Regions from separate parts of the Streptomyces sp. NPDC012466 genome, predicted to be linked through region 2. Evidence: riboswitches for the same ligand, from Rfam matches in the RefSeq annotation. Region 2 holds a riboswitch; each other region holds the start of a gene.

Region 1 (2,251 bases), on a different contig from region 2:
GACACCTTCGTCGCGGACGCCGACGGCAGCGGCCTTCTCTCGGCCGCCGGAGTGGAGGTCGTCGTCCTGCCGGAGCACGAGGAGCGGGCCAAGGCCCCGAACCGCCACCTCCCGGGCTGAGTAGGGGCCGAGCGGCCCGACAGGTCGCGTCCGCACCGCCGTCCGCGTCAGTCGGCCGGCACCGACGACCTGTTCACCGCCTGGGAAACCTCACTCACACGGGCACCCCGGGTGGCTGAGCGGCGGGTGTGCACGAGCGGTCCCGCGGATGGCGTACACTGGAGTCACAACGACGCGGGGTGGAGCAGCTCGGTAGCTCGCTGGGCTCATAACCCAGAGGTCGCAGGTTCAAATCCTGTCCCCGCTACTGAAGGCCGAGGGCCGGAATCCGAAAGGGTTCCGGCCCTCGGTGCATTTCCCCGTGACCCTCACGACGGCCCTTACGCTCGGTGAGCGAACCGTCCGGTTCCGCATAACAACTGACACACCGTCAAAACCCCTCAGTCACTTGCGATGCGGTCAACTCGCCCGATTTAAGCCGGTCATGGCAGTAAGTCCGCGCGAAAAAGGTTAATGATCAAGTGGAATCGCTGGAATACACCTCGCGCGTCTATTAACGTTCGATAACGCAGCGCGGTCGTCCCAGCCGTCACAGAAGGCGGCTCCGTGCGCACGCGCCGAATCCCGAAAGGGAACCGGGGAACCACCACTTGGGGTGAATCGCGCGGATACCACCGTGGAAGCACGGCGGGTATACGCGCGTAGGAGACCTTCCTGCTCCGAACCCGTCAGCTAACCCGGTAGGCGAGAAGGAAGGAAAGGAGCACGCCCACGTGGCGTCCAACCGGCCTGCCCCCGCGGCCCCGTTCGCGCCGAAGCGCGACACCGAAACCTTCGGCTACGGCGGTCAGCACACCGACGAGGGCCCGTTCCAGGAGTGGAACCCCACCGAGGAGTCCATCCGTCCCGTCCGTGGCCGGCACCGCGTCACCAAGCAGCGCGGCGGAGGTCTCGCCCGCAGCTCCACCGTCCTCGGCGTCGGCGTCATAGCCGCCGTGGGTGCCGGCGGCATGGCCAGCGCCCAGACCGGCAAGCCCCCGGTGTCCATCTCCGTGCCGGACCTGCCCTCGGTGGGTTCCCTCATCTCGGACGACGACACCCCCGAAGGTTCCGCCACCCCGCTCAGCAGCCTCGGCACCGCCACGGCGGACCCCGAGCAGGGCACCTCCGGTGCCGGCGCCGGCGAGGCGCTGCGCGCCCGGATCATGGCGCAGGTCGAGCACCAGCAGGACCAGATCGAGACCAAGGCCGCCCAGGACGCGGCGGCCGCCGCCGAGAAGGCGGCGGCGGAAGCCGTCGCCAAGGCGGAGAAGGAAGCCAAGGCCAAGGCCGCCGAAGCCAAGAAGAAGGCGGAGGAAGAGGCCGAGAAGAAGGCCGAGGCCGAGCGGCTCGCCGCCCTCGCCAAGCAGTTCACGCTGCCGACCTCCTCGTACACCATCACCTCCAGCTTCGGCCAGGCCGGTGCCTACTGGTCCTCCGGCTACCACACCGGCCTCGACTTCGCCGCCCCCACGGGCACGCCGATCAAGGCGGTGCACAGCGGCACCATCACCGAGGCGGGCTGGAACGGCTCGTACGGCTACAAGACCGTCCTCACCCTCGATGACGGCACCGAGATCTGGTACGCGCACCAGTCGTCCATCGGCGTCAGCGTCGGCCAGAAGGTCAGCACCGGCGACGTCATCGGCCGCGTGGGCGCCACCGGCAACGTCACCGGGGCGCACCTCCACCTGGAGGTCCACTCCGGTGGATCCGCGAGTGGCATCGACCCGATGGCGTGGCTGCGGGGCAAGGGACTGAACCCGTAAGCAACACCGACTCGTTGAAGCACCGGCGGCCCTGACGACGACCCCCCCGACGTCAGGGCCGCCGGTTTTCCGGTGCGGTGTTCACGGGAGCTTCGCGGCCCTTGCGGAATGAGGCGTTCCCCTGCGGTCGTTGCCACAGAGCATGACGTCCCTTCGCAAGCTCGGCTCCTCCGACCTCCAGGTCTTCCCCCTCGCCCTCGGCGGCAACGTCTTCGGCTGGACCGCCGACCAGGACCGGTCGTTCGCCGTCCTCGACGCCTACACCGAGGCCGGCGGCAACTTCGTCGACACCGCCGACGTCTACTCGGCGTGGGCCGACGGCAACCAGGGCGGGGAGTCGGAGACCATCCTCGGCACGTGGCTGGAGGCGCGCGGCAACCGCT
Region 2 (2,251 bases):
GCTGTGGAACGTCATGACCCACATGGCGTTCGCGCGCGGGCCGACGAGCTGCTCGACGCGCTCCTTCATCTCACCGGCGGCCTTGTTGGTGAAGGTGATCGCGAGGATCTGGCCGGGGTGCACGTCGCGCTCGGCGAGGAGGTGGGCGATGCGGTGCGTGAGCACGCGGGTCTTGCCGGAGCCGGCGCCGGCCACGATGAGCAGCGGGGAGCCGGAGTGGACGACGGCGGCGCGCTGGTTGTCGTTCAGCCCCTCCAGGAGGGTGGCGGTGTCCACCACCGGGCGGGGGGCGCCGTCCCGGTAGTAGGCGTCCCGGTCCGGGGGCACGTCGAACTTCCCGCCGAACAGATCGTCCGGAATCGACTCCGGTACGTGATCGTCCTCGGGTGGCGGCGGGGGCTCGTCCGCGGGGCCCCGCTGGGCCTGGAGGTTCGCCAGGAAGTTGTCGTCAAAGAGGCTGCTCATCGCTCTCCGAGTCTAGGGCGCCCCACTGACAGCCCGCCGCCGCCCTGGAAACATCGCCGCGCGCCCGGGCTCCCGCCGGCCACCCGGCGGCGCATTATCGCCCTGCATGACGGCGTGATCACAGGCTGCTACGACCCACCCAATTACGGATGATTCACGACCAAACTCCCTCGATCGGTCACCGTGTGCAACGTTCATGAGGAAGGTCACGAAAATGTATCGGGCATATCACCCATCAACCTTCACAGGGGCCACACGAATTGGCTACGGTGCGACCAGGCCGCATGACCCCCACCGGCGAACGTCGCCGGGCCGCGCGGCCTCCGCCGAGTCCGATGTGCCGCTACGGCAGCCGGAGCCGGGGACCCAACCGTGAACCTGGGGTGAATCGGCCCGACTCCCTGCGCGGAGAAGGCCGTAGGGCAACCCTTCCGAACCATCCGCCCGAACCCGACAGCTAACCCGGTAGGCGGAACGTGGAAGGAGTCGCCTCCCTTGGCGTCGCACCGCAAGTCGCGTCCTACGGGTACGCGCGTGGCAGGCATACGGACCCCCGCCCTCGCAACGGCGGCCCTCACCTCCGTGGCCCTGCTGTCCCAGTCGGCCAACGCCACCCCCGAGGCCGACGGCAAGCCCAGCCTGGAGGAAGTCGAGAAGAAGGTCGACGACCTGTACCGCCAGGCCGAGTCGGCGACCGACAAGTACAACGCGGCCAAGGAGAAGACCGCGAAGCAGCGCAAGCGCGTCGACACCCTCCTGGACGACGTGGCCCAGCGCACACAGAAGCTCAACGAGGCGCGCGATCAGCTCGGTTCCTACGCCTCCGCCCAGTACCGCACCGGTGTCGCCGCCCCGGACACGGCGACGTTCCTGCTCGCGGACACCCCGCAGGACTACTTCGACCAGGCCCAGCTGATGGACCGGATGACGGGCCGTCAGAAGGTCGCGGTCGACGACTACGTCACGCAGCAGTCCGAGACGATGAAGAAGCGTCAGGAGGCCACCGAGAGCCTGGAGACGCTCACCGAGTCGCAGGGCGATCTGAAGACGGCCAAGGCCACCGTCCAGCGCAAGCTCGCGGACGCGCGCGAGCTGATGTCGAGGCTGACCGCCGAGGAGAAGGCGCGGCTCGCGGCGATCGAGAGGGAGAAGCGGGAGGAGGCCGCCCGCAAGGCCGATGAGCTGGCCCGGCAGCAGGCCGCGCGGCAGAAGGCACAGGAAGAGGCTGCCCGGCAGCAGGAGAGCGGCTCGTCGGGGTCGTCGGGCACCGGTTCGTCCACCTCGACGGTCCCGGCCGACTCCTCGTACGCCACCAAGGCCGACAAGGCGCTCGCCTTCGCGCGCGCCCAGATCGGCAAGCCGTACGTGTGGGGCGCCGTCGGCCCCGGTTCCTACGACTGCTCCGGCCTCACCCAGGCCGCCTGGAAGGCCGCGGGCGTCGACCTGCCGCGCACCACCTACGACCAGGTCGACGCCGGCACCACGGTGCCGCTCTCCCAGGCCCAGCCCGGCGACCTGGTCTTCTTCTACGACGACGTCACCCACGTCGGGATCTACATCGGCAACGGCATGATGATCCACGCCCCGAAGCCCGGCACGTACGTGCGTGAGGAGTCGATCTACTACGACGGCGAGTCGGCCGTCCACAGCGTGGTGCGGCCGGCCTGAGAGGTCTCCTCGCGATTTTGAGGGGCACGCGCGCGTGCCCCTCTCGTCGCGCGTCCGACGCTCTCTAGCATCGGCACCATGTCCGGTCCCTCCCCGTTTGCCACCTGGTGGGCGACGT
Region 3 (2,251 bases), on a different contig from region 2:
GTCGCGGACTGCGAGACCGGCGGCGCGTGGAGCCAGAACAGCGGCAACGGCTACTACGGCGGCCTGCAGTTGTCCCAGGAGGACTGGGAGAACCACGGCGGCCTCGACTACGCCGCGAGCGCCGACCTGGCCAGTCGCTCCCAGCAGATATCCGTGGCCGAGAGAATCCTCGCCGACCAGGGGGTCGGCGCGTGGCGTACCTGCGGGCTGCTCTCCGGCCTCGAGCAGGACAAGGGGTCGGAGGCGTCCGGCTCGTCCGAGTCATCCGGTGAGGTGGACTCGCCCGGTTTGCTCGACGGCCCCGATTCCTCCCCTTCTTCTGAGCCTTCCTCAAGCCCTTCGTCGTCGCCTGACGCGCAGTCGACCCAGAAGGATGAAACCTCCAAGTCGGACAAGTCCTCTGATTCCGCCTCTCGGGAGCAGGGGCGGGAGCAGGATCAGAAGTCCGGCAGCTCCCCCTCCGCCACCCCCGGCAGTGGCGAGTCCGGCAACTCGCGCCAGGGCGGCGACTCTTCGGCCCTGACGGACACCGGCTCCGGCCGCCACCGCGGCCCCAGCGCCGAGGAGGGCTCCGCGCCCGCGAGCGGCCGTGAGGGCGCGTCCTCGGGCCGCCACGCCTCGCGCGGCGACGACGCCTCCCGGGACGCGTCCGAGGGCTCCTACATCGTCGGCGTGGGCGACAGTCTCTGGTCCATCGCCGACTCCCTTGACCTCGACGGCGGATGGAACTCCCTCTACGACGGGAACGAGCAGACCGTCGGTACCGACCCGAACCTCATCCTCCCCGGTCAGACGCTCACGACAGGGGTCGAAGCGGACGCGAAGTAGTTGTTCGGGCAGTGCGGAAACGGCGGCTTAAGTCACCCCGAAACCGGGTGAGTTCGCGTCACGTTTCGCGCCGAATGTCCCGTATAAGGCCCGTGAGAGATAGATCTCAGAAGCCCTGATCGTCTTTGAAATTCCGTGGATCGCGTGCCTACGGTCGTGACCGCTCGTCACCACGAGCCCCGGCTGCCGCAACGCCGAATCCTGCCAGCGGCCGTACGGGAACAGTCGTCGCGTCAAGCGCCGTAGGCAGGAGCGGGGGACCCAAGGTAAGTGCCCGACCGGCCGGTTGTGCCGGAAGGGCTTGGGGTGAAGCCGCGTCCCGGGAGGGGCGCGGCCGGGCAACTCAACCGGCCCGAACCCGACAGCTCACCTCGCAGGCGTCGGTGAGGGGATCTCTCCATGCTGTTTTCCGGTAAGGGCACGCACCGCCGTCCGTCCAAGGCCACGCGCGCCATCGCCATCGCCGGTGTCACCGGTGCCGCCGTCGCCGCCCCGCTGATGGCGGCCGGCAACGCCTCCGCCGCCACCGCCTCGGAGTGGGACACCGTCGCCCAGTGCGAGTCCGGCGGCAACTGGTCCATCAACACCGGCAACGGCTACTACGGCGGTCTGCAGTTCTCCGCCTCCACCTGGTCCGGCTACGGCGGCACCAAGTACGCCTCCACCGCCGACCAGGCCACCAAGGCCCAGCAGATCGAGATCGCCGAGAAGGTCCTGGCGAGCCAGGGCAAGGGCGCCTGGCCCGTCTGCGGCAAGGGCCTGTCGAGTGCCGGCTACACCGGCGGCGGCTCCTCGAGCGACTCCGGCAGCTCCACGCAGCAGCAGAGCCAGCAGAGCACCGAGACCCGCCAGACCGAGCAGCAGCCGGCTTCCCGCTCCGACGAGCGCCCGGCCGCGAAGAAGACCGTCACCACCCCGACCGGCAAGAAGGTCAAGAAGGGCGACGGCGAGTACAAGGTCGTCAAGGGCGACACCCTCAGCTCGATCGCCACGGAGGAGAAGGTCAAGGGCGGCTGGGAGAAGCTCTACCAGCTGAACAAGGACATCGTCGAGGACGCCAACCTCATCTACCCGGGCCAGCAGCTGCACCTGAAGTAAGCAGCGGCCCCGCCGGACCCGCCCAGGGTCCTCGTGCTCCCCGCCCCGGTGCGTCATCCCCCGTACGCACCGGGGCGGGGTTTTTTTCGGCAACCGGTTTTGTTCCGTTCGGAAACAATTTACTCTCGGTTCTGTCCATGGGGTGGGCGACCCGGTGGCCGATCGCCCGGGGCCGGTTAGGCTCATGTCGCGAGCCACCACGGCCCGCACCCCGCCGGGTCCACGCGACCCGCGTACCGCGTCACATGAAGAAGGAGATGCTCGTGCCGTCCATCGACGTCGTCGTAGCCCGGGAAATCCTGGACTCCCGAGGCAACCCCACGGT

The links. Region 2 has a riboswitch for cyclic di-AMP ahead of ACFY9E_RS25665 (NlpC/P60 family protein). Riboswitches for the same ligand answer to the same signal wherever they lie in the genome.
Region 1: linked by a shared signal. The riboswitch ahead of ACFY9E_RS12380 (peptidoglycan DD-metalloendopeptidase family protein) and the one ahead of ACFY9E_RS25665 (NlpC/P60 family protein) in region 2 are both predicted to bind cyclic di-AMP.
Region 3: linked by a shared signal. The riboswitch ahead of ACFY9E_RS22490 (transglycosylase family protein) and the one ahead of ACFY9E_RS25665 (NlpC/P60 family protein) in region 2 are both predicted to bind cyclic di-AMP.

Annotation. Positions count from the first base shown of each region.
Region 1 is NZ_JBIBEQ010000003.1:22,209-24,459, reverse strand. It holds gene ACFY9E_RS12390 (dihydrofolate reductase family protein) at 1-120, shown strand, start outside; tRNA gene ACFY9E_RS12385 (tRNA-Met) at 294-367, shown strand; cyclic di-AMP (ydaO/yuaA leader) riboswitch at 666-822, shown strand; gene ACFY9E_RS12380 (peptidoglycan DD-metalloendopeptidase family protein) at 834-1,868, shown strand; gene ACFY9E_RS12375 (aldo/keto reductase) at 2,011-2,251, shown strand, end outside.
Region 2 is NZ_JBIBEQ010000007.1:172,216-174,466, reverse strand. It holds gene pcrA (DNA helicase PcrA) at 1-465, opposite strand, end outside; cyclic di-AMP (ydaO/yuaA leader) riboswitch at 780-953, shown strand; gene ACFY9E_RS25665 (NlpC/P60 family protein) at 961-2,133, shown strand; gene ACFY9E_RS25660 (hypothetical protein) at 2,212-2,251, shown strand, end outside.
Region 3 is NZ_JBIBEQ010000006.1:95,599-97,849, reverse strand. It holds gene ACFY9E_RS22495 (transglycosylase family protein) at 1-828, shown strand, start outside; cyclic di-AMP (ydaO/yuaA leader) riboswitch at 1,057-1,223, shown strand; gene ACFY9E_RS22490 (transglycosylase family protein) at 1,228-1,926, shown strand; gene eno (phosphopyruvate hydratase) at 2,190-2,251, shown strand, end outside.